Regions from separate parts of the Arabiibacter massiliensis genome, predicted to be linked through region 1. Evidence: predicted binding sites of a transcription regulator. Region 1 holds the regulator's gene; each other region holds the start of a gene.
What was found. The regulator LexA, encoded in region 1, represses DNA repair genes until DNA is damaged. The targets are predictions, from matches to a motif close to CNAACANNTGTTNG.
Positions count from the first base shown of each region.

Region 2: FX134_RS06705 (YeiH family protein) is a predicted target of LexA. The motif match lies at 8,041-8,054, and genes of this name have one in related genera.
Region 3: FX134_RS06515 (tryptophan transporter) is a predicted target of LexA. The motif match lies at 5,159-5,172, and genes of this name have one in related genera.

Region 1 is NZ_LR698996.1:544,237-554,307, forward strand. Features, by position in the region: gene miaB (tRNA (N6-isopentenyl adenosine(37)-C2)-methylthiotransferase MiaB) at 1-154, shown strand, start outside; gene miaA (tRNA (adenosine(37)-N6)-dimethylallyltransferase MiaA) at 144-1,109, shown strand; gene hflX (GTPase HflX) at 1,284-2,600, shown strand; gene lexA (transcriptional repressor LexA) at 2,673-3,311, opposite strand; gene FX134_RS02345 (hypothetical protein) at 3,426-3,734, shown strand; gene nrdR (transcriptional regulator NrdR) at 3,832-4,278, shown strand; gene dut (dUTP diphosphatase) at 4,278-4,724, shown strand; gene FX134_RS02360 (MerR family transcriptional regulator) at 4,811-5,245, shown strand; gene FX134_RS02365 (hypothetical protein) at 5,391-5,864, shown strand; gene FX134_RS14520 (hypothetical protein) at 5,861-6,007, opposite strand; gene FX134_RS02370 (hypothetical protein) at 6,633-7,199, shown strand; gene ku (non-homologous end joining protein Ku) at 7,589-8,434, shown strand; gene FX134_RS02380 (phosphatase PAP2 family protein) at 8,431-9,000, opposite strand; gene FX134_RS02385 (acyl-CoA thioesterase) at 9,044-9,499, opposite strand; gene FX134_RS02390 (Mbeg1-like protein) at 9,541-10,071, shown strand, end outside.
Region 2 is NZ_LR698996.1:1,560,216-1,570,286, reverse strand. Features, by position in the region: gene FX134_RS06730 (bifunctional diguanylate cyclase/phosphodiesterase) at 1-1,208, shown strand, start outside; gene rpsA (30S ribosomal protein S1) at 1,425-2,639, shown strand; gene FX134_RS06720 (acyltransferase family protein) at 2,908-4,827, opposite strand; gene mnmA (tRNA 2-thiouridine(34) synthase MnmA) at 5,115-6,173, shown strand; gene coaE (dephospho-CoA kinase) at 6,170-6,766, shown strand; gene FX134_RS06705 (YeiH family protein) at 6,838-7,911, opposite strand; gene FX134_RS06700 (hypothetical protein) at 9,023-9,298, shown strand; gene uvrB (excinuclease ABC subunit UvrB) at 9,389-10,071, shown strand, end outside.
Region 3 is NZ_LR698996.1:1,486,189-1,496,259, reverse strand. Features, by position in the region: gene FX134_RS06530 (MDR family MFS transporter) at 292-2,292, opposite strand; gene FX134_RS06525 (TetR/AcrR family transcriptional regulator) at 2,507-3,139, shown strand; gene FX134_RS06520 (IS110 family RNA-guided transposase) at 3,453-4,661, shown strand; gene FX134_RS06515 (tryptophan transporter) at 5,407-6,036, shown strand; gene FX134_RS06510 (energy-coupling factor ABC transporter ATP-binding protein) at 6,172-7,011, shown strand; gene FX134_RS06505 (energy-coupling factor ABC transporter ATP-binding protein) at 7,008-7,853, shown strand; gene FX134_RS06500 (energy-coupling factor transporter transmembrane component T family protein) at 7,850-8,620, shown strand; gene FX134_RS06495 (LysR family transcriptional regulator) at 8,810-9,715, opposite strand; gene FX134_RS06490 (FAD-dependent oxidoreductase) at 9,930-10,071, shown strand, end outside.

The sequences.
Region 1 (10,071 bases):
GCTGCTCGCGGGCAAGAGCCCGAAGAACCAGACCGTGCATGCGCCCGCGCCCGCCGGGGCAAGCGCCCAGGACCTCGCCGGAAGCATCGTCAAGGTGCGCGTCGACGAGGCGAAGACCTGGTACCTCGCCGGCGAGGTCGTGGATGGCCGCTGATACCACGGCCCCTGAGTTCTCGCTTGTCGCGCCCGTCGTATGCGTCGTCGGGCCGACGGCGTCCGGCAAGTCCGACGTGGCGGCGCGCCTCGCGCGCGAGCTCGGGGGCGAGGTGGTGAGCGCCGACTCGATGCAGATCTACCGCGGCATGGACATCGGCACGGGCAAGCTCCCGCCCGCCGAGCGCCTCGTGCCCCATCACGGCCTGGACCTCGTCGATCCGGGAGAGCCGTTCTCCGCGGCGCTGTTCCAAGAGTACGCGCGCGGGCGTTTCCGCGATATCGACGCGCGGGGGCGGCGTTGCGTGCTGTGCGGCGGGACGGGGTTCTACGTGCGCGCCGCCATCGACGGCTACGACTTTCCCGCGGGCGAGCAGGTGGGCAACCCTGTGCGCGAGCGGTGCATGCGCATTGCCGAGGAGCAGGGAGCCGAGGCGCTCTGGCACCTCCTCGAGCGCCGCGACCCGGCGAGCGCGGCCATCATCCCTCCGGCCGACGTCAAGCGCGTCGCGCGTGCCTTCGAGCTTTTGGAGGACGGCGCGACCTATGCCGAGCAGCGCGCCAAGCTCTCGGCGATTCCCCAGGTGGTGCCCGCCGTCTTCCTCGGGCTTTCGGTCGATCCCGACATGCTGCGCGCCCGCATCGACGCGCGCGTCGATGCGATGATGGAGGCGGGGCTGGCAGACGAGGTGCGCGGGCTGCTCGCGCGCGGGTTCCGCGAGGGCATCACGGCGCCGCAGGCCATCGGGTACAAGGAGATCGCGGCCGCGCTCGACGGCGAGACGACCCTCGATGAGGCCGTGCAGCGCATCAAGACGGCGACGCATCGCTACGCGAAGCGGCAGCGCACGTGGTTTCGCAAGGACGCGCGCATCCGCTGGATCGATGCCGACGCGGGCGATGCCGACGCGCTCGTCGTGGAGGCCCTCGCCCTGCTCGAGCGCTCGGACGCCTGAGGCAGGCGGGTCGGACGGCATCCGTTTCCCTGCGGTTTTCGGCGCGGCCGTCCTCTATGCTATGATGATGGCGCGCCGTTGAGCGCGGCCCTCCGTCGAGCGAAGGAGCATCCATGCAGCCGAGGTGATCGTTTCTCGTACCGTCTTGATCCGTCTCTGGGAAAGGATTGCCCCATGTCAGAATTAGAATCCGTCATCATGCGCGGGATGGTTCCCGTCTCCGAGCAGCGCCGCGAGAAGGCGGTGCTCGTGGGCGTCGACCGCCCGGGCTCGACCTGGCCGCTCGCCTCGTCGCTCGCCGAGCTGGAGCGGCTCGTCGACACCGCCGGCGCCGACGTCGTGGCCGCGACGTCGCAGAAGCTCGATTCCCCGAATCCCAAAACGTTCGTCGGCACCGGCAAGGCCGAGGAGGTGGCGGAGCTCGCGCGTGCCCACGGGGCCGACCTCGTGGTGTTCGACGACGAGCTCACGCCCTCCCAGCAGGCCAACCTGGAGAAGGCCGTCGGCAAGGACGTCAAGGTCATCGACCGCACGGCGCTCATCCTGGACATCTTCGCCCTGCACGCCACCAGCAAGGAGGGCCGTCTGCAGGTGCGCCTCGCGCAGAACGAGTACCTGCTGCCGCGATTGCGCGGCATGTGGGCCCACCTGGCCTCCAACCGCATGGGCGGCGGCGTGGGGTCGCGCTTCGGCGAGGGCGAGAGCCAGCTGGAGGTCGACCGCCGCATGGTGCGCAAGCGCATCACGTCCATCAAGCGCGAACTCAAGCATCTGGCCGAGGTGCGGGCGGTTCAGCGCGAGAGCCGCTACGAGAGCGGCATGTTCAAGGTGGCGCTGGCCGGCTATACGAATGCAGGCAAGTCGAGCCTGCTCAACCGTCTGACGAACGCCGACGTGCTCGCCTACGACAAGCTGTTCGCCACGCTCGACTCCACCACGCGCAAGTTCGTGCTGCCCGAGGGACGCGAGATCACCATAACCGACACGGTGGGATTCATCCAGAAGCTGCCGACCACGCTCGTGGAGGCGTTCAAATCAACGCTCGACGAGATAACGGGCGCCGACCTGGTGCTTCACGTGGTGGATGCCTCGTCGGAGGAGTACGCTTCGCAGATAGCCGCCGTCGAGGACGTGCTCGGCCAGATCCATGCGCAGGACCTCGGGCGCGTGCTCGTGTTCAACAAGTGCGACCTGCTCGACGACGAGGCGCTTGCAGCCCTCAAAGCGCGCCATTCCCAGGCGCAGTTCGTGTCGGCGGCGACGGGGGAGGGCACTGCCGAGCTGATCGACCACATCGCCCGCGTCGCCTCGGCCCACGACGAGCATCTCGACGTGCTCGTGCCCTACAGCCGCGGCGACCTCGTGTCGGTGGCTCATGAGCGCTGCCATATCCTGTCGGAAACGCACGAAGAGGGCGGCACGCGCATCGTCATGCTGGCAGCGCCTTCCTATGCCGGATCGTTCAGGCCCTTCGCGGTGGAAAGAGGCTGAGCGCCCGCGTCCGACGCTCCTGACGACGCCCCCTCGACGACGGCTCTCCCGTGTCGAGGGGGCGTCGGGCATTTACAGGCGGCGGAAGACCGCGACCACCTTGCCCGCGATGGCGCAGTCGGTGGTGATGATGGGCTCCATCGTGGAGTTCTCGGGCTGCAGGCGGATATGGTCGGGCTCCTTGTAGAAGCGCTTGACCGTGGCACCGTCGTCGACGATGGCCACCACGATGTCGCCGTTGTTCGCCACCGGCTGCTCCTTCACCACGACGTAGTCTCCGTCGTTGATGCCGGCTTCGATCATGCTCTCGCCGCGCACCGACAAGAGGAAGGAGGGCGAGTCGCCCACGATGTCGGTGGGGAGCGAGATCGTGTCGGTGATGTTCTCCTCGGCGAGAATGGGCGAGCCGGCCGCCACGTTGCCCACCAGCGGCACGTTCACGATCTTGCTGAAGCACGGCTGCACGATGTTCGTGGCGAGCGCCGCGTCCTCGAGCGGATAGGTGAGCGCGATGGAGCGCGACTTGAGGGGATCGCGCTTGATGAGGCCCTTCTCCTCGAGCGCCTTGAGGTGCACGTGGACGGTGGAGGGGGAGGAGAGGCCCAAGGTCTGGCACACCTCGCGCACGGTGGGGCCGTAGCCCTTCTCGCGGATGCAATCCTCGATGCAGCTGAGAACCGCTTGCTGACGCTTCGTCACTTTCTCGGACATTTCTCGTCCTTTCCTTCAACCGAACAAATGTTTTAAAACTTGTTGACATGAACCTTTGTTCGGACTATTATATATGCGAACATAGGTTCTACGCAAGAGCAAGGAGCAAGAAAGATGAAGAATTTCGCGATGCGCTATCCAGTGAACGGCACCTCCGCGCTGCAGCCGAAGCTTTCTCATCCGTCTTCCAGCCGGGGGACCATCATCAAGTTCCCGGCACAAGCCGCTCCCTGCGCGGCCCATGGCTCCCTCGGCGCTCAGCGTTGCGGCGCGCGCGATAGGATCCTCGGCTCGGAACTGGTCCGCAGCCTACGTTACGGCACTGCGAAAGGCCGCTCCTACGACCGCATCGCGCCATGGCAGGCGGTTGTCGCCGGCATCGTGTTCGCGGCGGTCGCGCTCCTGGCCGTGCTCGGCGTCTGAAGGCCGGCGGGAGGGTTTTTTGCGCGATTCTCTTTCGTCAATTGAGCCACAATATATAGTGTGCTAGGCTGATCGGAAAGCGATCTAAGGAGCCTGAATGCGCTGTCCTTCCTGCGGCAACCCCGAATCGAAAGTGGTCGATTCGCGACCTTCCGAAGACGGCACGGCCATACGCCGCCGCCGCGAATGCCTCGACTGCGGAAGGCGTTTCACTACCTACGAGCGGCTGGGGGAGAACCCGCTCATCGTCATCAAGACGGACGGTTCCTCGGAGGCCTACGATAGACAGAAGCTCATGCGGGGCCTGCTGATCGCGTGCGCCAAGCGCCCGATCGCGCCCGAGCAGATCGCGGCCCTCATCGACAGCATCGAGGCCGAGCTGCGCAACGCGTCGAAGACCGAGATCGGCTCGAAGGAGCTCGGCGACATGGCGCTCGTGCGCCTCGCGAAGCTCGACGACGTCGCGTACGTGCGCTTCGCGAGCGTGTACAAGGACTTCCAGAACGTCGAGGAGTTCTCCGCCGCGTTGGAGGAGCTGCGCTGATGGCCGTCCTCCGCGTGCCCCTGCAAAGGCTCGATCCCGATCTTCCCGCGCCCGCCTACGCCTATGCAGGCGATGCCGGCGTCGATCTGCGCTCCACCTGCGACGTGCTGCTCCAGCCCTTCGAGCGAAAGCTCGTGCCCTGCGGCATCGCGCTCGCCATCCCGCGCGGATACGCCGGGTTCGTGCTGCCTCGCAGCGGCCTCGCCATCAAGCACGGCGTGTCCCTCGTGAACGCGCCCGGGCTCATCGACAGCGACTACCGCGGCGAGGTGGGGGTCGTCCTCGTGAACCTCGATGCGCACGAGCCGTTCGCCGTGAAGCGGGGGGATCGCATCGCGCAGCTCGTCGTGCTCCAGGTCCCGGCGGTCGAGTTCGATCCGAGCGAGGAGCTGCCCGAGACCGAGCGCGGCGCGGGCGGCTTCGGCAGCAGCGGCGTGAGGATGTAAGGAGCGTTAGAGTAACTCTAACGTGAAAACCGTCGAAGAGAACGGTTGCTTAGAGTTACTCTAAGCAACAACCGGGGAAGGCGACGATGGCCGACGAGGAGCGAAGCGGTTTCGAGGAGCATGGCGATGCGAGCGTCCTGCCGTGCTTCGGCATCGCCGAGGTCGCCGACCAGACGGGCATCTCGGCCTTCACGATCCGCTACTACGACAAATGCGGTTTCTTCCCGAACCTGGCGCGCGACCACCGCGGGATCCGCACGTTCTCGAAAGCCGACATCGCCCAGCTTTACTTCGTCGATGCGCTCCGCAAAAGCGGATTGTCCATCGAGGGCATTCAGTACTACGTGAAGCTTCAGAGGCGCGGCGCGCGCTCGGTCGACGAGCGGCGCGATATCGTACTCGCGCAGGAGACGGTGCTCGAGTACCAGTTGGCCGAGCTTCAGGAGTGCCTCGGCCGTCTTCGCGCGGCGGGTGTGGAATTGTCTGCGGATCGACCCGGCGGCCGGCCCGCAATGCTATAGTACCCGTTTGAGCGAAGAGAAAACGCCGATTTCCATGACCTAGGAGTCGTCCGAGGGCAAGATAGGGCCTTAGAACGGCTCTCAGAGCCTCGTTTATAAAACCCCAGGTCAGAGGCATGAAAAATCGACCTATTGAAGGATTGCCATGAGCGACAGCGACAATTTGCCTCCCGAGCCCCCTCGTCCGCCTCGAAACGGGGCCGAACCCGATCCCGACGAGCGCCAGCCCGGCCTTTCGCCGAGCCTGCAGCCGAACGTGCTCGACATGCAGCAGCTGAAGAAGGCCCAGACGCTCGTGATGGTGGCGAACATCGCCGGCCCGGTGTCGCTCTTCCTGGGCGGCGTGCTGCTGAGCACGGTCGGACTCGTGTGCGCCATCGTTGCGAACTCACGGCTCAAGCAGTTGGTGACGAGGACGACGCGCGTCGGGGCGGCTGCCGCGCTGTTGAAGCGCTCGAGCGCCGTCGGCATCGTCTTGTGCGCCATCGCGCTCGTGCTCAACGGGATTTCCTTCTTCATCTTGCTGCCCGAGGTCATGCAGATGATGGAAAGCGGAGACTACGCCGGCTTCGCAATGGACCCCGGAAGCGGAGCCGCAGGGTCATCAACCTGGGGCTAGCGTAGGCGCATTTCGAGAAATACCGTCTTGAGCCGATCGAACAGCGTTTTGCGAGATGAGGGCTCGATGCAAATTTCATTTTTCACTGCATGATCCGAAAAGACCAATGCGAATGAGAAGCTGATATGCAGGTGTTTCTCCATTAGACGCTCCTTCGCGAATCCCTCTGCAATATGATAAATCAGATTCCTTAATATTGTATGTCCATTTTGATGATAACATGTCTTATGTAAAGTCAGGGAATGGCAGATGCGGCGGCGGGATGCGGGATGGGAACTGAGATTGGCAGAGCTGTCGTACCTCCTCCCCCTGTAGATCGTTTTGCACATGGCGTACAACCGGATCCTTTCCACTGTTGCACGTAAATCTGGGTTGCTCGACACAAAAAACCTCGGCGTGAAAGGTCCGGAAGCAAAAACGGACGCGCATCGGCTCCCCTGAGCGGAAGGCTTCCAGCGTTTTCCCAGGTCGCGAAAAACCGGAGGCTGCTCGGCCCGCCGGGATCCTTTCACGCCGAGGTTTTTTGTGCGGAAGAAGCATGATGCGCGTGCAGCGTTGCTTCAGAGCCCCTGTTCTCCACTATCGCGTTGCAAAGCGATAAACGGAAGCCTCTTAGAGTAACTCTAACGTAAGTGTCAGGCTGCTGGAGCTTCTTTGTTGAACCGGCGGTTGACTGCGCGCCCTTCCTCGGGCTGCTCGGCATAGACGGATGCGCTTCTATGCCGTATGCTTGCACCACGCGCTTTTCATAAGGAGAGGAGAGGGAGCATGGTTCGAATCAAGAGGGGGCTCGCCGGGCTGCTGGTGGCGGCGCTGCTGGCGTTCGGGGCCTTCGCGCTCGTGAGCTGCGGCCCGAGCGCCGAGGAGGTGGTGCGCGAAGGGGTGACCAAGGAGCTCGACAGCCTGAAGAACCTCGATGCGAGCCTCGTCGACGAGCTCGCCGCGTCCGCAGGGGTGGAGCAGCTCGCTGACTTCGGCATCGACGCCAAGGAGTTCGTGAGCACCTATCTGGGCGGCTTCGACTACCGCATCGACGACGTGACGGTGAACGGGGATGCTGCCACGGCCACGGTCACGCTCACCTGCAAGAGCTTCGCGGCTTACACCGATGCGCTTGAGGCGGCCTCGGCTGAGCTCGCCGGCGACGAGTCGCTCGCCGATCTCAGCGAGGAGGAGCTCAACCAGAAGCTCGGCCAGACCATCATGGACGCCATCGCCGCAGTGCCTGCGACCGAGACGGCGCCGGTGGCGCTCACGTTCGAGCGCAAGGACAACGTCTGGACCCCCACGGCCGACGCCCAGCACGCCCTGTCCAACGCGTTGTTCTCGAATTAGGGGATCGCGCGGCGCGGTAACGGTTCAACCACCGTTCGGTAACCGTTGGCGCGAGGGGTGCCGGGCCGCGCCGCCTGACTGATATCCTCTCTGCGAGCCGTACGGCTCGCGGTCTGGATGCAAGGAGGAGTCATGGGATACGTGATTTCGCTGTTGTGCTTCGCGGGCGTCCTTTGGTGCGCATCGCTCGTTCGACGCCTTGCGTGACAGCGCACAGTTCTAACGCAAGGAGCCGTCCACGCGCCGGCTCCTTGCGTATTCGGATGACGTGCGTCAACAAGCACGTTGCAGTTCGCCCCCGGCCCTTCCCCGCCGCCCCGCCGCGCCCTGCAGGCGCGCTACGATCGGTCTTCCCCAACCGCGTCGCAGACGGAAAGGAAGGTGCGGCCATGGCCGGAAAGAAGGGCGCCATCGCGTTCGGCCTCGTGTACATCCCCATCGAGATGTTCGCGGCCACCCAGGACGACGCCGTGCGGTTCAACCAGCTGGCGAAGGACACGATGAAGCGCGTGCGCTACGTGAAGACGTGCCCCGACTGCAAGCGTGAGCTGGGGCCCGACGACATCGTGCGCGGCTACCAGTACGAGAAGGGCAAGTACGTCGTCGTCTCCGACGAGGAGCTCGACGCCGTCAAGAGCGCGGCGGACCGCTCGCTCAAGATCGTGCAGTTCTCTGACTTCGCCGAGGTGCCGCCCATCTACTTCGAGAAGCCCTACCAACTGGTGGCGCAGCCCGGCGGCGAGAAGGCGCTCGAGCTATTGCGCCGCGCGATGGTGGACGAGGGCAAGATAGCCATCGGCACCACGGTGCTCGGCAACTCCGAGACCCCCATCGCGCTCATCCCCTACGAGGACGACCTGGTCATGATGACGCTGCACTACGCGAGCGAGGTGAAGGACATCCCCAAGTCCCTCGAGCACCCCGACGTGGCCGATGCCGAGCTCGACATGGCGAAGCGCCTGGTGGAAAGCATGACCGAGCCCTTCGACCCCGCGCGGTTCAAGAACTCCTACCAGGAGAAGCTCATGGACCTCATCCAGAACAAGATCGCCGGCAAGCAGGTGGTGGCCGCAGAGCCCGCCGCGCAGCCCTCCAACATCATCAACCTCATGGACGCGCTCGCCGCCAGCTTGAAGGCCCGCGAGGACGAAGGCGACGGCGAGGGTGCGAAGGAGGCGGCCGCCCAGGAGCCCGAGAAGCCCGCCCCGAAGCGCGGGCGCAAGAAGGCCTCCTAGCCGCCGTCCGGCCCCGTGCCGCCGCTCCCCCGCCCGCGCAGGCTCCAAAGGCGCTTGACGACCCAGACGGAGGCGAGCCCCAGGCCCACGCCCACGATCGCGCCCACCAGGATATCGCTCGGGTAGTGCACGTACAGGTAGATGCGCGAGATGGCGATGAGCGCCGCCACGACGAGCGCGCCGGTCTTCACGGCCTTCACGCCGCGCCCGCCTTCCGGGATGCAGCAGATGGCGGTGGCGGCGGCGAAGGACACCATCGAGTGGTTCGACGGGAACGACGTGCCCAGGGGCGGCGGGACGAGCAGCCCGAGGAACTCGTGCGCGACGAAGGGCCGCGGGCGGTCGAACAGCGGCTTGAGCACGAGCATGCCGATGGCGGCCGTGGCGACCACGGCGAGTATCACGGCCGCGCCGTACTGGCGGCGCTTCGGCTGCGCGAGGAGCACGGCGCCCGCGACGAGCCAGACGAGCGCGAGGTCGCCCAGATGCGTGAGCGCGATCATGACGTCGTCGAGCAGGGGCGTGCGCAGGCGCTCCTGGATGAAATCGAGGATGGCGAGGTCCACAGGCAGCCTCACGCGGCCCGTGCGCGGCCAGCAGCGGAGGCGCTCATCGGGCGCTCCCCTCCCCGTCCTCGGGCTCGAGCACCTCGGCGTAGCGCGCGTAGAGCCCGGGCAGGGCGCGCTTCACGCTCACGGGTTTGAACGTCTCCGCGTCCACGAGGCAGTGGGTGCTGCGTCCCGTGCAGCAGGGCTTCGCCGCATCGAGGTCCTGGCCCTGCTTGAACACCTCGTAGGCGTAGACGGTCTTCGTCGGACGCGAGGAGACGACGCGCGTGCGCACGATGGCGATGTCGCCGTAGCGCAAGGGCTCGCCGTAGTCGCAGGTGAAGCTGACCACGGGCGATATGAAGCCCGCCTCCTCGATCTTGGAGTACGGGAACCCGATAGCCTCGAGGAAGGCGGTGCGCGCGTCCTCGAAGTACAGCAGGTAGTTCGCGTGGTAGACGATGCCCATCATGTCCGTTTCGGCATAGCGTATGGTTATTGGCGTGCAAACCCGCATGGTCCGGGCACCCGTCCTTTCCGATCGGCTACAATGACGGCATGAGGAATATCGTAGCGTATATGGCCGAGGAGCAGCGAACCTTCGCGGAATCACCGTTTAACCCGGTGGACTCGCTCGTTTTCTCCACGCTGGCCTATCTGAACTACGAGGAGGCCCCCTGCCTGCCCGCGGAGCCCGGCGAGCGCGTCCTGCTGCACGACGTGGTGATGCTCGCCGACTGGGACGCGCTCACGGCGCACAGCTGGATGGAGGACGCGAAGGACACGCGGGACTTCCTGCACGTGCTCTCAGCGAGCCGGCGCATGCGCGACGTGCGCGTCGCCTTCTACGCCAACGAGCTCTCCGAAGCGGTGGAGAAGCAGTTCTCGGCGGTGACGCTGTTCTTCCCCGCCGCCGCGGGCGAGACGGCCTACCTGGCCTTCCGCGGCACCGACGGCAGCTTCGCCGGCTGGAAGGAGGACTTCAACCTGTGCTTCAAGCGGGTGATCCCCTCCCAGCGCACGGCGGCGGCCTACGTCTCGGGCGTTGCCTCGGCCTTCGGCGGGCCGCTCATCCTGGGCGGGCACTCC
Region 2 (10,071 bases), 1.0 Mb from region 1:
ACGAGTGCTTCGCCAGCCACCTGGGGAAAGGCGAGCTTGTTGGGCGCATCTCGGCAGACGTGTTCAACCTGCTTATGCGCAACGACGAGCCCCGTGCGCTCGCGAGCCGCATCGAGCGCATGGCGGTGGACGCGAACAAGCGCCTCGCCATCGACGGCGTGCCCACCTACGTGCTCACCTTCACGGCCGGCGTGTATGCGGTGGACGATCCGGCGCTTCCCATGATGCGCATCCAGGACCGCGCCAACGTGGCCCGCAAGAAGAAGGACGGCTCGTCGCGCGGCGAGCGGCTGTGCGTCTGCCGCTTCTACAGCAACGAGGACCGCGTGCGGCTGTCCACGGAGAAGGACATCGAGAACCGCATGCGCGACGCGCTGGCCGCCGGCGAGTTCGAGGTGCACCTGCAGCCGAAGCTCGACGTGCGCGCGAACGCGGTGGCGGGCGCCGAGGCGCTCGTGCGCTGGAGGGACCCCGTGCGCGGCCTCGTCATGCCGGGCGACTTCATCCCGCTGTTCGAGCGCAACGGGTTCGTGGTCGAGCTCGACCTGCACATATTCGAGCAGGTGTGCGCTCTTCTGCGCGCGTGGATCCGCGCGGGCGAGCGCCCCGTGCCGGTGTCGGTGAACCTGTCGCGCAGGCACTTGACCGACCTGCGCTTCCTCGAGGCCTTCGAGCGCATCCGCGCGCGCTTCGACGTGCCGGCCTCGCTGCTGGAGTTCGAGATCACCGAGACGCTCGTGTTCGAGGACCCCGAGCTGCTCTCGAGCGTCATCGACGCCATCCACCGCGCGGGGTACCGCTGCTCCATGGACGACTTCGGCAGCGGCTACTCGTCGCTCAACGTGCTGAAGAACCTCGAGGTGGACGTGCTCAAGCTGGACCGCGCGTTCTTCGGCGACCCCAACTGCGACGAGGCGCGCGGGGCGGCCATCATCGACGCCGTCATCGCGATGGCGCGCCAGCTGGGCATGGACACGGTGGCCGAGGGCGTGGAAACCGAGGCGCAGCTGGGCTTTTTGGCGAAGGCGGGCTGCGACTACATCCAGGGCTACCTGTTCTCGCGGCCGGTGGACGCGGCGGCGTTCGAGCGCCTCGTGTTCGGGGCCGAGGTGCCGGGCGGCGCGCGCGAGCTGGGCTGCGTGGGCGGCGCGTGCCGGCTGGACCGCAAGCAGGCGGGCTCGGCGGGGCGCGGGGGCGAGAGCGGTTGAGAATATCGTGTCGCTCGCAAAAATAGATGCGCGGCCTCAAACGAGCCGTGGTATACTAATGCGGCTTATCGGGAATAGGCCCGTAAGCGAGGAAACTGTAGGCCCCCGAGACATGTTTTTGTTGCACAGCTGAGCGAGCAAGCTTTTGCAGAGCGAACATGGTGTAAGCATCAATCATGACGAAGGGTCCCCGAGAAAGTTTGAAAGGGGTCCGTTTTGACCGACATCAAGAACACGTCCGTCATCGACTTCGAGGACATCTCCGATGCGGAAATGAACGCGATGATCGACGGCACGCTGACCGAGTTCGACGAGGGCGACCTGGTCGACGGCACGGTCGTCAAGATCGAGCACGACGAGGTGCTCGTGGACATCGGGTTCAAGAGCGAGGGCGTCATCCCGTCGCGCGAGCTGTCCATCCGCAAGGACGCCGACCCGTCCGACATCGTGGAGCTGGGCGAGAAGATCGAAGCCCTCGTGCTCCAGAAGGAGGACAAGGACGGCCGCCTGATCCTCTCCAAGAAGCGCGCCGAGTACGAGCGTGCCTGGATCCGCGTCGAAGAGAAGTTCAAGGCCGGCGAAGTGGTCACGGGCGAGGTCATCGAAGTGGTCAAGGGCGGCCTCATCCTGGACATCGGCCTGCGCGGCTTCCTGCCGGCGTCGCTGGTCGACCTCCGTCGCGTCAAGGATCTCGACATGTACCTGGGCACCGAGATCGAGGCCCGCGTCATCGAGATGGACCGCAACCGCAACAACGTCGTGCTGTCCCGCCGCGTGCTGCTTGAGGAGGGCCGCAAGAACGAGCGCGCCGAGATCCTCGCGAAGCTCACGAAGGGCATGCGCCTCAAGGGCACCGTCTCCTCGATCGTCGACTTCGGCGCGTTCGTCGACCTCGGCGGCATCGACGGCCTGGTGCACATCTCCGAGCTGTCCTGGAACCACGTCAACCATCCCTCCGAGGTCGTCAAGGTGGGCGACGAGGTCGAGGTGGAGGTCCTGGACGTCGATCTGCAGCGCGAGCGCATCTCGCTCGGCCTCAAGCAGACGACGGAGGATCCGTGGATCAAGCTCGTCGAGAGCTATCCGGTGGGCACCATCGTCGACGGCAAGGTGACCAAGATCGTGCCGTTTGGCGCGTTCATCGAGCTCGGCCAGTCCATCGAGGGCCTCGTGCACATCTCCGAGATGGCTATGAAGCACATCGACACCCCCGCGCAGGTCGTGAAGGCCGGCGACGAGGTGAAGGTGAAGGTCATGGAGATCAACCCCGAGCGCCGTCGTATCTCCCTGTCCATGAAGGCCGCCGCGGCTGACCTGGGCTTCGAGATCGAGGTCGACGAGACCATCCAGGCCGAGGAGAAGCCGGCCAAGAAGAAGGCCGAGAAGAAGGAAGAGGCTGCTCCGGTCGCCGAGGAGCCCGCCGCCGAGTAACGGCGACGCCCTCAAGCTGAACCTATGAAGAGGGGCCGGTCATCGCGACCGGCCCCTCTTTTGCTTTTTGTCATCCCGAGCGGAGCGCGGTGGGACCCCCTCTGTCATCCTGAGCGGAGCGACCGAAGGGAGCGGAGTCGAAGGATCCCCCGCGGCGCCAGCAGTAAGCGTCACTGCTGGCGCCGCGGGGGATCCTTCGACTTGCTTCGCTCGCTCAGGATGACAAGATGAGAGGGCCTTGCTCCGCTCAGGATGACAACAGGCGGCGTCATATCGCCTGCGGCACCCGTTCGATGAGCGCCTTCGCGGCCTCTTGGGCGCTTTCGACGGCCAGTTCGGCGGGGGACTTGAGGCGTGCGGCCTCGTCGTCCTCCTCGTGCGAGGGCAGGTAGGGCGCCACCGCTTCGTGGACGAGGTCGATGTAGGCCTGCGCGCCCTCCTCGGTGAGGTGCGTGCCGTCGCCGTCGAAGTAGGCGTCCTGTCCGGCGCTCGCGTCGTGCCAATCGATCACGCTCGCGTTGCCGTAACGCTCGGCGGCGCGCGCCAGGGCGTCGTTCGTCTCGCCCACCCACGGCTGCGGGCTGCGCGTGTTCACGAAGAACACCTGCTTGTCGGTTCCGACGGCGGCCATCAGCTCGTCGATCTCCTCGTCGTTCGCGGGCCCGTTCGTGCCCAGCGCGAACACGACGGCGCCGCCGACGATGGCCTGCTCCGCGTACGGCTGGTACACCTCCGCGCCCGCATAGATCTGGCGGTTCACGGCGGCGTCGATGGCGCCGTAGGGGAACGCCTCCTCGAAGTAGGGGATGGCGCGCACCGAGACGGAGTCGCCGATCATGAGCACATCGAGCACGGGCTGCACGGCCGGCGCCTCGCCGTCGGCCGGGGTTTCGGGCGGCACCTCGGGGATGCCGGCGACGTGCGCCTCCTCGTCTTTGAGCAGGTCGCCGCCCTCAAGCGCCGAGGTGGGCGGCACGAAGACGAGCCCGCCCACGGCCACAGCGACCACGACGGCGCCCGCGCAGACGGGGACGGCGCGCTTCCCCAGCCAGGCGGGAACGTCCACCTCGCGCGCGCGGACGCGCTTGGCGAACGCGCCGATGGCCCCCTTGCGGATGGGGTCCTCCACGAAGCGGTACGAGAAGGCGGCGCACGCGAACACGACCGCCAGCTGCACGAGGTAGAGCCACCAGGGCGTCTCGCCGGTGAACGTGCGCGGGTTCATGAGCAGAAGCAGCGGGTAGTGCCACAGGTAGATGCCGTACGAGCGCAGGCCCACCCACACGAGCGGCTTCGCGCCGGCAGCGCGCCCGAGCAGGCTGGCGGGGTGCACCATGACGGCGATGAGCACCGCGGTGAGTACCGAGGCCAGCAGCGTGCCGCCGTAGTACCAGAACGGCGAGAACCCGTCCACGAGCACGGCCATGGCAACCAGGCCCGCGAACGCGGCGATGCCGACGCCGTCGAAGGCCGCCCGCACGTTCTTCGTCAGGTGCACGGAGCTTTTCGCGCCCAGCAGGTGCGAGGGCCAGACGAACGCGAGCCATGCGCCGATGAGCAGCGAGAACGCGCGCGTGTCCGTGCCGTAGTACACGCGGCTCGGGTCGGCGGCGGGATCGAAGAGCAGCGCCATCTCGGCGGCCGAGAGCAGCGCCAGCGCCAGGGTGGCGTTGCGCATCGTCGTGCGCTTGGCGCCGAGCTTGTGCGCGAGGAAGAGCACGACCGGCCACACGAGGTAGAACTGCTCCTCGATGGCGAGCGACCAGAAGTGCGTGAGCGGCGAGGGCGCGCCGAGCGCCTCGAAGTACGACACGTCGTGGAAGATGTACCACCAGTTGGTCACCCAGAGAAGCGCGGCCCACATGTCGTCGCGCAGCTTGGTGAGCAGGCTGTGGTCGAGGAGGGTGCAGAGCGCCGCCGTGCACAGGATGACCAGCACGATGGCGGGGAACAGGCGCCGCACGCGGCGCAGCCAGAAACGCGGCAGGTCGATCTTCCCCGTGTCGTCCCATTCGATGAGAAGCAGGCTGGTGATGAGGTAGCCCGACAGCACGAAGAACACCGTGACGCCCAGAAGGCCGCCCGGCGCCCATGCGAGGCCCATGTGGTAGGCGATGACCGCGAGGACGGCGAACGCGCGCAGGCCGTCGAGCGCGGGGATGTAGCGTGATTTCTTCGTGCCCGGCACAGAGCCTCCTCCCGTTCTCCTCCCGTCCCGAAGCGCAAGGCCACAGTATAGCGCTCTCCGCTTCGTCCGCACCTCTTTATGGTACGGCGAGGCGCTTCAACGGAGGATTTTCACGAACGGTTGAACGCGGGAAGCGGTGTCGCTGCGAGGGGCGGGGGTTGGACCGACCCGCGTGCTTCGGTTTTGGTGTAGGCATCGATTGCACAGGCTCCTCTCGGCCGAAGAAGGGGCGCGAAGCCCTATAATCACTCACGAAAGAGACGTGGGTCGAGCGAAGGAGAGCGGGCATGACGACGGCAGGGCGCATCGCGCTGGGGATGAGCGGGGGGGTGGACAGCGCGGTTTCGGCGGCGCTGCTTCTGCGCGCGGGCTTCCAGGTGGTGGGCGTGACGTGCCGCTTCCATGACGACGCGGCCTCCGACGCGGCCGTGGCCGATGCGGCGGCGGTGTGCGCGCGGCTGGGGATTGAGCACGTGGAGCATGCGTGCACGGGGCTGTTCGAGCGCTGCGTGGTGGAGCCGTTCGCGCGCGCCTACGCCGAGGGACTCACGCCGAGCCCGTGCGTGGGCTGCAACGCGCGCTGCAAGATGCCGGCGCTTGCGGAGGCGGCCGACGCGCACGGCTGCGAGCGCATCGCCACCGGGCATTACGCCCGCATCGCGCAGCTTTCCGCCAGCGAGCGCTTCGTGGTGAAGACCGCGCTCGACGCGCGCAAGGACCAGAGCTACATGCTGGCGCTGCTCGCGCAGGATCAGCTTGCGCGCCTCGTGCTGCCGCTCGGCGCCATGACGAAGGCGGAGGTGCGCGTGATCGCGGCCGACCTGGGGCTTCCCGTGGCCGAGAAGCCGGAGAGCCAGGACAATTGCTTCGTGGAGGGCGACTACCGCGACTTTTTGCGCGAGCGCGGCGTGGCGGGCGAGCCGGGCGAGGTGGTGGACCGCGCGGGACGCGTGCTCGGGCGCCACTCGGGGCTGCCGAGCTACACGGTGGGCCAGCGCAAAGGCATCGGCATCGCCGCGGCCGAGCCGTACTACGTGGTGGGCAAGGACGTTGCGCGCAACCGGCTGGTGGTGGGGTTCGCCGACGAGGCGCGCGTGGCGGCCGCGGTCGCGTGCCCCATGAACTGGCAGGCGTTCGACGCGCTGGCCGAGCAGCGCGAGGCGATGGTGAAACTGCGGTACCGCAGCCGGGCGGTTCCGTGTATCATAGAGCCCGAAGATGGCCAGCGCGTGCGGATCGCGCTGCACGAGCCCCAGCCGACGACGGCGCCGGGCCAGTACGCCGTCCTGTACGAGGGCGACACCGTGCTCGGAGGCGGCATGATCGAGGAGGTAGCATCGGTATGAAGAAGCTGTTCATCATCGGCGGCATGGGCGCCGGCAAGTCGACGGCCCGCAAGGCCCTTGTGGACGCGGGCCTGCCGTTCATCGACCTCGACAAGGTGGGCCACGACGTGCTCACCTGGGACACCGTGAAGGAGGAGCTGGTGGACACCTTCGGCGCCGACATCATGGACGGCGACGAGGTGAACCGCAAGGCGCTTGCGCACAAGGCGTTCGTGAGCCCCGCCGAGACGCGCAAGCTCAACCGCATCACCGTGCCGCGTATCGAGGACGCCTACCGCGATAAGGTGGCCGAGCTCGAAGCCGCTGGCAACAAGGCCGTGGTGGTGGAGCATTCCGTGTTCAAGAACCGCACGTCGTCGCTCGCCCATGACGCCGACGTGGTCATCGCCGTGCTCGCGCCGCTCGACGTGCGCATCGAGCGCGCCGTGGCGTCGGGCTTCGGCGAGGCCGACGTACGCCGCCGCATCGCCCGCCAGATCACCGACGCCGACCGCATCGAGGCCTCCGACGTGGTGTTCAACAACGACGGCACCCCCGACGAGCTGCGCAATCAGGTGCTCGCCTGGTGGGGAGAGTACGAGAAGGAGCTGTAAGGGCTTCGCGCGATTCATCCGTCTAAAACGAAGCCCCCGGCGTTGCGCGTCGGGGGCTTCTTGTTCAAGGGCTACCACAAGCCCAGCAGGTGCTGCATCCCTAAGCTGACGGCGGCGATGGCCACCCAGCAGCACAGGCCCATGAGGATGGGCTTGCCGCCGGACTTCACCAGGTGCACGACGTCGGTGTTCAGGCCGATGGCGGCCATGGCCATGACGATGAAGAACTTCGACAGCGTCTTGAGCGGCTCGAACGCGGCGGCGTCGATGCCGACGGCCACCGCCGCCGTGGTGACGACGGACGCGAGCAGGAACAGCACGATGAACACGGGCAGCGCGCGGCGCAGGTTGAACCCGCCCAGCTTGCCGGCGGGCTTCACCACGCTGTGCGCCTGCGCTTCGAGCGCGGCGGGGTCGTGGCTGTCGCGGCGCGCGATCCAGATGCCCAGCACGAGCGTGATGGGGATGATGGCCAGCGTCCGCGTGAGCTTGACGATGGTGGCCTGATCAAGGGCGTTCGAGCCCGGGTGCATGCCGTCCCAGGCTGCGGCGGCGGCCGTCACCGAGGACGTGTCGTTCACAGCGGTGCCGGCGAACAGGCCGAATCCCTCGTTGGACATGCCGAGCACGCTGCCCAGCGTGGGGAAGATGAGCGCGGCCAGCACGTTGAACAGGAAGATGACCGAGATGGCCTGGGCCACGTCCTTGTCGTCGGCCTTGATGACGGGCGCGGTGGCCGCGATGGCCGAGCCGCCGCAGATGGACGATCCGACGCCGATGAGCGTCGAGATCTCAGAGGGCATGCGCAAGATCTTGTGCAGCAGGTACGCCGTGATGAGGGCGGTGGCGATGGTGGAGGCGATGATGGGCAGCGACATCATGCCCACCTGGGCGATCTGCGCGAGGTTCAGCCCGAATCCCAATAGCACGACGGCCGCCTGCAGCACCTTCTTGCCGGTGAACGCGATGCCCGACTGGGCGCGTCCGCGTCGGGGCAGCTTCCAGAAGACGGCGATGGCCATGCCGGCCAGGATAGCGAACACGGGCCCTCCGATGAGGGGGAAGGCCTGCCCGATGAACCAGCACGGCACGGCGATGGCCAGGCATACGGCCACCCCAGGTAGATGCTTCATAATAGCGCCCATGCTCGATCCTTTGCTTCCCGTCCCTCGCAGATGGCGAGAGAGTATACCACCGCCGGCGTCGCCGCATGCAAAGGGGTCGATTTCGAGCCCTTTGCGAGGGACGGCGAATCGGCGTGCGGTAAAAATAAGTGAACAAAAGTTCTGACTCTCCTTTGGCGCGCAATCGAGCACCTCGGGGGGGGGTGCACGCGAATCGGGGCTGCCTGACACAAAAAACCTCGACGTGAAAGGACCTCGGCGATCCGCGCGAGCGTCGGGGTTTCGCGACCTGGGAAAATGCCGAGGGATACTGCTCGGGGGAGCCGGCGGCCGCCCTTTTCCGCCTCTGAACCTTTCACGTCGAGGATTTTCGTGTCAGGCAGCCCCGATTCGCGTGCAGGAGGACGCGGTCGCAGGATTAAGCAAGAAGTCAGAACAAAAGTTCGTAAACTATGCTATATTGGCATCAATCGAAAAACAGAGCCAGTGCAAGCGCTTCTGATCGGTGCCCGGTCGGATGCCCATAGAGACGGCGAACATTCCGCGCCCGCCCGTACCACGCTTGCAAGATCCTCTCAGCCACGGAATGGTTGGAGGGGTGATGCTCTATGCCAAGTCGCGACACGATGGAAATCCAAGGCGTCGAGGTGGCCTACTACGAGGGCGAAGTCCGTGGCGACTATATCTCGCTGCATAACGAGGAATGTAAACTCCTCGAATTCGAGGAGTTTACATCGGGGGCGAGATCGACTCCCTCACTCCGCCCCTTTATCAATGGGTAAAGCGCACAGTGTGAGCGGTCTTCAGCTGTTTGACTTTAGAAAAATTTCGTTTTACAATTACGTTTAACAAAAGGCTAGGTGACGGTTGCAATGGACGTTGTGATTCACCCGCATGCCCTCAAGCATGGTCTAACGGAGTCTGAGATTGCTTTTGCTTGGCAGAATTACGTGCGAAAAAGGCATCGTGAAGCGCCGAACGATCATCAGATACTGGCCGTTGGCTCTGATAGAGCAGGGCGGTTTATTCAGATGGTCGGCGTAGCGAAGCCGTTTGGAACCCTTGTCTATCATGCGCTTACGCCGCCGACTGTCAAGGCACTTCGGGAACTCGGTTTAGTGAGGAGGTAAAAGTGAAAACAGCGGAAGAGCTCGAAAAGATGTTTGGGGTAACGAGCAAACAGCTTGATGAGTGGGAAGAGGCAGCCACGCGCGGGGAGTTTCCGGGCAAGCCCGTGGGTGAGATCATCGTGGGGCGGCCCCTCAAGTTCGGAGAGAAGCTGAAGTTCGTCGGGTTCAAGGACACGCCGCAGGAGGTGGCGGCCATGGACAAGCGGGCGGCGGAGCTGGGCATGAGCCGCTCGGATTACCTGCGCAGCTTGGTGCGGAAGGACTTGGCGGCTTCCTGAGCGTTTGGCAACGGTTTTCTCACGAACATCTGTTCATGTTGCGAGAGCTGTGCTACACTGGGTGCCTTATGTGTGCGGGAAGGAGCTAGCGTGGCGCATCTTTCGAACATCGAGGGCATGGAGATGGAGGGCAAGCTGCCGGAGGTGCGGCTGGCGGCCACGCCGTTTGAAGTGGTGTCGCCCTACGAGCCGGCGGGCGACCAGCCGCAGGCCATCGAGAAGCTGGCCGAGGGCGTGGAGCGCGGCCTGCGCTACCAGAACCTGCTGGGCGTGACGGGCTCGGGCAAGACGTTCACCATGGCCAAGGTCATCGAGGCCACGCAGAAGCCCACGCTGGTCATGGCGCCGAACAAGACGCTCGCGGCCCAGCTGGCGAGCGAGCTCAAGGAGTTCTTCCCCAACAACTCGGTGGTGTACTTCGTCTCGTACTACGACTACTACCAGCCGGAAGCCTACGTACCCGCATCGGACACGTTCATCGAGAAGGACGCCTCCATCAACGAGGAGGTGGAGAAGCTGCGCCATGCGGCCACATCGGCCCTGCTCTCGCGGCGCGACTGCATCGTGGTGGCGTCGGTGAGCTGCATCTACGGCATCGGCAGCCCCATGGACTACGCGGGCATGGCTGTGTTCGTGGACAAGCAGAAGGAGATGGATCGCGACGACGTCATCCACGAGCTCATCGACATCCAGTACGACCGCAACGACTACGAGCTGAAGCGCGGCACGTTCCGCGTGCGCGGCGACTCGCTCGACGTGTTCCCGCCCTACGC
Region 3 (10,071 bases), 940 kb from region 1:
GGCAAGCTGGGCAATGCGCCGCGCTGCACCGGTCTTTTCGTCTCGCGATCCGAATGGGTTTTGCAATGTCGTCGAGTTATGCACCCCTCGGTTGCGGGATAAGGCGCTCATTCGGCGAATGCAGCCATCGTAATTGGAAGAAACCCCAGGTCGGATTTCTTCTTGCCTCGATGGCCGTTCGCGCGCGGGCGTTAAAAGGGTGCATAACTCGACGACATTGCAGATTTCGACCCGTTTCAGAAACGCAAGGGTGCAAAACTCGAGGACATTGCAGCGCCGACGGCTTCCGCCCTAGATCGACGAAGCTACGGCCTCGTCGTCGGGGAGGGCGGCAGCTTCCTCGGCGCGCTCGAGTTTCGTCGGCCCCTGGCCGTCGCCGCTGCCGGCCAGCGTTTCCTCGCCGCGCTCGGCCAGGTACTTCTCCATGGAGTAGTGCGTGATGTCGGAGCGGTTGATCACGCCCACGATCTGGCCCTCGTCGAGCACCGGCACCTTCTTCAGGTGGTTCTCGCCCAGCACGCGGCACACTTCGGGCAGGTCGGCGTGCACGTCCACGCCGATGATGCCCTTCGCGCCCAGGCTTCGCGCCGGCATGGACATGAGCTCGTCCAGCTTGCGGGCGAAGTCCTTGTTGTCCACGTCGGCGTCCACCGTCTGCATGATCATGACGATGGGGTCCATCATCATGGTCGAGCGCTTCGACAGGTAGCGCATGATGTCGCCGTCGCTCACGAAGCCCACGGCCTTGCCCTCGGCGTTCACCAGCGGCGCGGCCGAGATGTGCTTGTCCACCAGCAGTTTCATGGCCTCGGCCACGGTGGCGTTCTCGGGCAGGGTGAACACGTCGCGCTTCATGATGGACTCCAGCACCGTGCGGCGCGCATTGTCCGGGTCCTTCGCCGCGGTCTCGCCCGGGCGGTTCTTCACGAGCGCCACCACCATGACGAATCCGATGAGGCAGAGCACCCCTGCCAGCGCGAACGCCGCGTCGATGCCGAGGATGCTGGCCTGCGTGGGCGTCATGACACCCGAGTTCGCGTTGGTGACGATGGTGGACGCCGACACGATGATAGCGGTGCCCAGCGAGCCCGCCACCTGGCGGAATGTGTTGTTCACCGAGGTGCCGTGGTTCACCAGCTCGTTATCGAGCGCATTCATGCCCCAGGTGGTGATGGGCATGTTCACCAGCGACAGCGAGAACAGGCGCACCGTGTAGAGCACCGTGAGCGTGATGAGGCCCGTCTCGGTGCCGAGGAATGCGAAGCAGAACGTGGTGAGCGTGAGCACGCCCATGCCGATGAGCGCCAGCAGGCGCGGCCCGTGCTTGTCGAACAGGCGGCCGGCCACAGGGCCCATGGCGCCCATGACGATGGCGCCGGGCAGCAGCACCAGGCCGGAAACCGTGGCCGAGTATCCCATGAGCGATTGCAGGTAGATGGGCACCAGGATGCCGGCGGCCAGCAGCGCGCCCTGCACGAGCATGCCGATGATGGTGGAAATGAGGAACTTGCGGTTGGTCAGCACGCGCACCTGCAGCATGGGCTTTTCCATACGCAGCTGGCGGCGGAAGAAGAACACGAGCGCCACCACGCCCACCAGCGTGCCCGCGATGGCGTCGGCGCGCAGGCCGAAGGAGCCGATGGTGGACAGGCCGTACAAGAGGCCGCCGAAGCCCAGCGACGACAGGATGACGGAGGGCACGTCCAGCGTGACGTCCTTGTTCGTGTCGCCGCCGCGCTCCAGCACGAACGCGCCGATGAGCACCACCAGCACGGAGAGCGCCGTGATGATGTAGAACATGTCGTGCCAGGTGTAGCGGTCGATGATGACGCCCGCCACCGTGGGGCCGATGGCCGGCCCGAACGCGATGACGATGCCGAACAGCCCCATGGCCGTGCCGCGCTTCTCCACGGGGAACGTCCACATGAGCACGGTCATCACGAGCGGCATGAGGATGCCGGCGCCGGCGGCCTGCACGAGGCGACCCAAAAGCAGCACGGGGAAGCTGGGCCCCCAGCCGGCCAGCGCGCTGCCGGCGGTGAACACCACCATGGACACCAGGAACAGGCGCTTGGTGGTGAAGCGGTCGGTGAGGAACGCCGTGATGGGAATCATGATGGCGTTGACCAGGGTGAAGCCGGTGGTGAGCCACTGGGCCGTGGACGCGTCCACGCTCATCTCGGCCATGACCGAGGGCAGGGCGGGGGCCACCACCGTCTGGTTGAGAACGGTGACGAACGTGCCGAACACGAGCACCGCCAACATGATCACTTGCTTGCGCGACAAACCCATAAAGCTGCTTCCTTCCGCCGAGAGACATGCTGCCGCGAACAAAAACGCCTCCGGAGCAGGCGGCCCATGCCGGCAGCCTGTGTTCGGAGACGTCCGTCGTTCGCGATTGACGTGATTTACACCCAGTATAAGTATTCATTCGGTAGATGAAAAGAGCCCGAAACGCAGGATATGGTACGCTGCACTGAAAGCACATCATGGCGGACGGAAGGATATGCGCATCGTGGGGCAGGAGTCGACGGAAGGGCTGCGCTACCGCAAGAAGCTCAAGGCGCGGCTGGCGGTGGAGCGGACGGCGCTCGAGCTGGTCATCGAGCGGGGATACGACGGCGTGACCGTGGAGGACATCTGCGCGCGGGCCGAGATATCCAAGAAGACGTTCTTCAACTACTTCTCGTCGAAGGCCTCGGCCATCATGGGGCGCATGGACGCGTTCCCGGACGAGGTGCGCCTGGCGGAGATACTGGAGGAGCACGCCGACGCGTGCTACCTGGACGTGCTGGTGGGCGTCGTGGGCACGGGCGCGGCCTCGGGGGTGGACGAGGAGGTGGTGAACCTGCGGCGCGAGGCGCTGCGGTCGATGCCGCAGCTGTTCTTTCAGGGGCAGCGCGACCTGCTGAACGTGCAGGGCTCCATCGCCGCCGCACTGCGGGCCTACCTGGGCGAACATCCCGAGCGACGCCTGCTGGCGGGCCGTCCCGTGGAGGAGGAGGCGCTGGTGGCGTCGTCCACCGCCATCGGGCTGGCGCGCACGCGCTCCATGCTGCACGTCTGCGGCGACGAGGAGCCCTCGGCAGCCGACACGCGCCACCTGGTAGCGGCGTACCTCACCGCCGGCGGCGAGTAGGATGCGCGCCCGATGTCATCCTGAGCGGAGCGGCGCAGCCGCGGAGTCGAAGGATTCTACGGGGATTTTTCTCTATAATCCTGCCCCGGGAGGGCGAAGGGCCCTCCCGGCCGGCTCTCCCGGATCCGGACATGGCTCAGATCGAAGGTGCTTCTCTTGCTAGGGCTTCGGGATCATGCCACCGGATCCGCGGGCTTGCGCTTATCGCTGATAGGTTGTTGCTGCCGCACGCGCGGCGTTCGTAGAATCCTGCTGGAGCGGAGCCTAGGAGCCTTCAAGCCGGCTCGGTTCTCGCTTTCAGGAGGTGGTGCGCATGGATGCCCGGGATATGGACTACGAGGTCTTCTGCGGCATCGACGTGGGCAAGTCGGGGCACTTCGCGGTGAGCTTCAGGCGCGATTCCCTCGAGCCCGAGATGAGGAGGGCGATCGCTGCGGACGAGGCTGATATCAGGCGCGCGCTCGCCGACGCGTCGGGCGGCTCGCGCATGCTCGTGGTGGTCGACCAGCCCGGCGGCTTCGGGGAGCTTCCCGTGGCGGTGGCGCGCGACATGGGCTTCGACGCCGCCTTCATATCGCCCAAGGACTTCCACGACCTCGCCGTGCTCTACTCGGAGGGGAAGAGCGATGCGGCCGACGCGCTCGTGATAGCCGACGCGCCGCGCAGGCACCCGAGGCTCGTCCGCCTCGTCGCCGAGCGCGAGGAGGCCCTTTCGGAGCTTCGAGTCCTCACCCGCGCCCGCGCCGACGCGGTGCGCGAGCGCACCCGCGCCTACAACCGCCTCCACGACTGCCTGGAGAGGGGGTGCCCGCCGCTCGAGGAGCTCTTCGCGGGCGACGCCCTCCACACCTCGCTCGCTCGCGCCGTCATCGCGCGCTACGGGGGCCCCGCGGGCCTGCGCCGGGCGGGCGAGAAGCGGGCGGCGCAGTGGGCGTCGAAGCTCAAGGGCCAGGCGAACCGGGGCCCCGAGAAGATCCGCGAGGCGTTCGAGGCTATCGGGCGGATGGGGGTGGCGCTTCCCGCGGCGGGCGCCGTCGAGGCGCAGGCGGAGAGGCTCGCCCCGCGCCTCGACCAGCTCGAGGAGGAGGTCGCGGCCGCCGAGCGGGAGATAGCGCGCATCGCGGACTCGCTGCCCGAGATCGCCCTGCTCCAGAGCATGCCGGGGATCGGGCCCGTCTACGCGAGCGTCATCGTCGCCGAGATCGGCGGCATCGGGCGGTTCGCGGACGGGAACCGCCTGGCCTCCTACGCGGGCATCGCCCCCGTCAAGGACCAGTCGGGCAAGAGGGACTCCTCGAAGAAGTCCAAGAAGGGCAACCGCAGGCTCAAGGCCGCCTTCCTGGGCTCGGCGGACGCGGCGCTCGACTGCGACGGGGCGTCCAGGGCCTACTACGACAGGAAGCGCGCCGAGGGCAAGCTGCATAGGCAGGCGCTGCGCGCCCTGGCGCGCCGTCGCGCGGACGTCATCTACGCCATCCTGTCGAGCGGGCGCCCCTACAGGCAGCCCGCGCCCGCGGCCTAGAGAAAGCGGCGGGGTTTTCGCCGAACCCGCGCCGCGCATACCGGGCCGCCGCCCCCTCATTGTAGCAGGGGGCCGGGTCCTCGCGCCCTCGATCCGCTACCTGAAAACGCGATACGGGCAAAGTTTTTGAAAGAAAAAATCCCCATAGGTTGATCCCGTGCGGCGACAGCCGTGACGCTTACTGCTGTCGCCGCACGGGATCCTTCGACTCCGCTGCGCTCCGCTCAGGATGACAGGCGCACGCTTTGCACTTCCGCGCTCTATTTCCAGCAAATTACTTCTTGACAGCTTTCCCCACCTTTGTGCTATAGTTCGCGCTACAACTTAATAGCTGAAACCGATGAGGCGAAAGTCAAGCCATCATGAGCACTCACAGAGAGCGGGCGCAGCTGGGATTCCCGCAGTAAGCTGGATGGTAAATGGTTCGCCGAGGGAAAGGGGAAAGGAAGCCGCGCGGCGGCGACCGAGTATCTGGACCGTGAGCCTGCGTTAAGGGCAGAACATGTGTTGGCATGTTCGTGAGAGGGTTCCGCAGCGCGGAATCAACTGTGAAGGTGGCACCGCAGGTTGCAAGACCTGTCCTTCGATGAGAAGGACAGGTCTTTTTCATTGCGGGGGCGAATCGCCGAAGCCAGGCAGTTGAGTGCGTGAGGCGCATCCTCAAGCGGAGTTCGTGCCGGCAGACCAAGAGCCCCGGGAGGGGCACATGACCGGCGGGGATACCGCCAGAAGGAGAACGAGAACCATGGAACAGCAGATCAAGCGCGAGGTTGCGACGCAGGCGGCAGCGGCGGCGGCAGAGGCGGCCGCGCCCCGCAAGCGCGAGGTGGCGGCGGCGCCGAAGAAGGCGGGCCTCTCCACGCAGGACCTCATCCTCATCGCCGTGTTGCTGGCGGCGGGCGCCGTGCTCAAGCTCACGGTGGGGTCGCTTTTGTCGTCGATGGGCATGAAGCCGAACTTCATCATCGCCATGTACTGCCTGGCCATCATCCTCACGCGCCCGAAGCTGGGGCAGACCCTGATCATCGGCCTTTTGGCGGGCCTCATCTGCCAGATCCCGCTGCTGAACGCCACGCCTTTGCTGAACATCCCATCTGAGATTCTGGGCGCGCTCGCGTGCGGCCTGCTCATCAAGGTGCCCATGAGCATCGGTGGCAAGCTCGACCTGAACCCGCTCGTGAACACGTTCATCTCCACCGTGGTGTCCGGCGGCACGTTCGCGCTCCTGTCCATCTACATCAACGTGGTGTCCACCGGCGGCGACGTCATGGTGGCGCTCGCAACCTACGCCGCCATCGTCTTCGGCACGGCGACGTTCAACTGCATCCTCGTGCAGGTGCTGGCGATGCCCCTGAAGAAGGTCCTCAAGCGTTAGCGAACGCCTAGGTTGAACGTAGGGCAAGGGCTCTGCCCTTGCCGCAACCTACGGAGCGATCGCGGCCGACGGCAAGGGCAGAGCCCTTGCCCTACAGGACGAACGCCATCCGCCACGATTCCGAAAGATTTCATCATGATAGAGATACGCGATTTCACCTTCCAGTACCGCGAGAGCGACCGGCCGGTGGTGCAGGGCATCGACCTGGCCATACCCGACGGCGCGTTCGTGGGCATCACGGGCGCAGCGGGGTCGGGCAAGTCCACGCTCACCTACGCGCTCAACGGCATCGTGCCGCATTGCTACCCGGGCGACTTCTACGGCTCGGTGGTGGTGGAGGGCCTGGACACATGCGAGACGGAGCTCACCGACCTCTCGCGGGTGGTGGGCAGCGTCTGCCAGGACGTGGACAGCCAGTTCGTCACCTCGGTGGTGGAGGACGAGGTGCTCTACGGCCTTGAGAACTTCGGCGTGCCGCGCGACCAGATGGAGGCGCGCGTGGCCCAGGCGCTCGCCGACATGGGCATCGCCGATCTGCGCGACCGCGTGATCTCGTCGCTCTCCGGCGGGCAGAAGCAGAAGGTGGCCATTGCGTCCATCCTGGCCCTGCAGCCGCGCGTGCTCGTGCTGGACGAGCCCACGGCCGAGCTCGATCCGGCCAGCTCGCGCGCCGTGTTCGACCTCTTGGCCACCTACGCGCGCGAGCACGGTACCACGGTCGTGGTGGTGGAGCAGAAGATAGCGCTCTTGTCCCAGTACGCCACCATGCTGGTCATCGTGGACGAGGGGTGCATCCGCTTCGCCGACGGGCCCGCGCGCGTGATGGAGCACACCGACGAGCTCAAGGGCATCGGCGTGAACTGCCCGCGCGCCACCACGCTCATGAACCGCCTGCGCGACCAGGGACTCTACGACGGGCCGGCCGTGCGCAACGTGGGCGAGGCCTGCCGCGTGCTGGAAGGGGTGCTCGCATGATCGAATTCGAGCACGTGAGTGCCTCCTACGAGGCGACGCTGCCCATCCTGCAGGACGTGAGCTTCACGGTGGAAGACGGCGAGTTCGTGGCGTTCGTGGGCACGAACGGCGCGGGCAAGTCCACCACGATGCGCCTGGTGAACGGCCTGTTGAAGCCGAGCGCGGGGCGCGTGCTCATCGACGGCGTGCCCACAACCGAGCTGCGCACGAGCGAGCTCGCGCGGCGCGTAGGGTTCCTGTTCCAGAATCCCGACAGCCAGATCTGCTGCAACACCGTGCGCGAGGAGCTGCTGTTCGGCTTCCGCGCTTTGGGGCAGGACGGCCCCGAGGCCGAGGCGCGGGTGGACGCCCTCATGGGCGAATTCGGCTTCAATGCCGACGACGACCCGTTCCTTTTGAACCGCGGCGCGCGGCAGCTGCTCGCGCTCGCGTCCATCGTGGTGCTCGCGCCACCGGTGGTGGTGCTCGACGAGCCCACGACGGGCCTCGACTTCCGCGAGTGCGAGAAGGTGATGGACATCATCCGGCGGCTGCACGAGGGCGGCACGACGGTGATCATGGTGTGCCACGACATGGAGGTGGTGGCCGACCACGCCGCGCGCTGCATCGTGATGAGCGAGGGCCGGGTGGTGGACGACGGCCCCACGTTCGACGTGCTGCGCAACCACGACACGATGGCGCGGGCTTCGCTCGAGCCGCCGCAGATCGTGGGCATCTCGCTCGCGCTCGCGCAGGCGATGCCGCAGATGGTGGGCACGGCTGTGGCGCGGGCGAACGACCTGGACGAGATGACGGCGGCCGTGGCCGAGGCGGCCGCGTGCGGGAAGGGAGGCTCCCGATGAGCCAGTTCTTGGAGTACGTTCCCGGCACGAGCCCGCTGCATCGCATGAACCCGGTGGCGAAGCTGGCCGGCGCCGTGCTGTTCGCGCTCGCGTGCTTCTGCACGAGCAACCTGGCGTTCCTGGCCGTGCTGCTGGCCGGCGCGCTCGCGCTTGCGGCCTCGTGCGGCATGATACGCCCGACCGTCGGCCTGATGAAGGCGGTGCTCGCGTTCTCGCTCATCCTAGCGGTGGTGCAGGTGCTCACCACGCCCGTGGGTACGCCGCTCGTCGTGCTGCCGTGGGGCTTCATCGGCACCGGCAGCCTACTGGCGGCGCTCACCACGGTGGTGCGTCTCACGGCGGCGGCCATCCCGCTCTTCCTCGTGTTCTACGTGACGAAGATGAACGACATCACGAACGCCGTGGTGAAGGTGCTGCACGTGCCGTACAAGTACGCGTTCACGTTTACGTCCACCATCCATTTCATCCCCGTGTTCATGAACGACATGCAGGGCATCATGGAGGCGCAGACCGCGCGCGGCGTGGAGTTCGACCAGGGCGGCATCGTGAAGAAGGCGCGCCTGATGGTGCCGCTGTGCGTGCCGCTGCTGGTGAGCAGCGTGCGCAAGACCAACAGCGCCGCCATCGCCGCTGAGGTACGCGGCTTCAACCTGCGCACTTCGGCGAGCGGCTTCAAGGAGTACCCGTTCGCGGCCCTCGACGTGGCCGCGATCGCGGCCACGCTCGCGCTGGTCGCCTGCGCCGTGGTGTTGGGGATCGTGCTGTAGCGGTTGCGGGAAGCGGGGGCGTCGGACGAGGAAATGGGGTTACAGAAAAGAAGTGGCGGAAAGAACCCCTGCCTTCCTGCCAGGCCCGGGTTTTTCGATCGGCTCTCATACGTCAATGATGCAACGTCGGATCGGTACCAAAAAACGAACTACGTAGTGATCGAAGTGCTTTTTTCGCGTTCGATTCCCCTAAAAAGAAGCTGCTTCGCGCTCGATGATGTCGACGAGCTTTTGCAGTTCGGGTCTCGAGTCGTCGATGCGAACGTACGCGTTCACCGTTTCGGGGCGGCCCGTGTCTATTTCTTTAATGAGGTAACCGTCCATTTCGACGCTATCTTGGGGGATGATGCATATGGCATCCTCTTTGCAGAGGGATATTCTGAATTCGTCGACGTTGTCCCCCGATTTCAAGACGACTCGCGGAGTGAAATCCAGGTATTTGAAGAACTCTCCGAGTGCGACGCGTGCCGACTCAAGACCAGGGCTTGCCGGTAGGCCGAATGTCGCTCCACGCAGATCCTCCAGTCCAATTGTCTGCATGCGGGCCAGCTCTGAATCGGCCCGCACTCTGACCTTGTGTGTCGGATACTGCTTCAACTCGACTTTTTTGACGCGTATCGTGGGATAGCTTTCGCTCAGGTATTCCTCGACGCACGCATTGCAAGCGAAGCAGTCGATTTCTCCCGCCTCGAACGCGGCGAATACGCTTTTGCTTGATACGTCCTTCATGGAAACGTCAACAGAGTCGCTTTCGCGGGAGAGTTGAGACGAAATGCGCAAGAAAAATGAGAGAGTATCGCGGGTGAAAGGTCGCGCTAAAGTAATCTCCCTGGTAGAGGACGCGTCGCGCAACGCTTCGATGGCTTTGTCGTGCAGCTCGATCAATTCGCATGCGTATTCGACGAGCATTTTGCCTTGGAGGCTCAGCCTCGCCTCTCCTCTGTCCCGAACGAAGAGGGGAGATCCTATTTCCTGCTCCAGTTTTGCAATGTGGGAGCTAAGAGCCGATTGGCTCATATGCAGCCTCTTTGCCGCAGCACGATACCTAAGGGACGATGAAAGCTCGAGAAATTCTCGGAGAACCTCGATTTGCATGGTGCCTCCCCTCGCACATTGCGTACCAGTATACACGTTTTCCCCATGCCCCCGTCCGCATCTTGGGATCCCCTAATCGTAAAACGCGAACACGCTCTCGCAAGATGTGTTGTACGACGTAAGAGAACGGATCAAAACCGACCGAAGAGCGCATTAGACTGGCCGATGACGGGCTTCGTTTGAATGAGGCTGAACGGCAAGGAAAGGGAGAATCATGAGCAAAAGGCAAAATCCGGTCATGCGGGACGGAATATCGCGGCGCAGCTTCCTCGGAGGAGCTGCCCTCGCAGTCTTGGGAGCGTCGTCGCTCACCCTCGGGGGATGCGGATCGCAAGGATCGGGGTCGGCGTCGCATC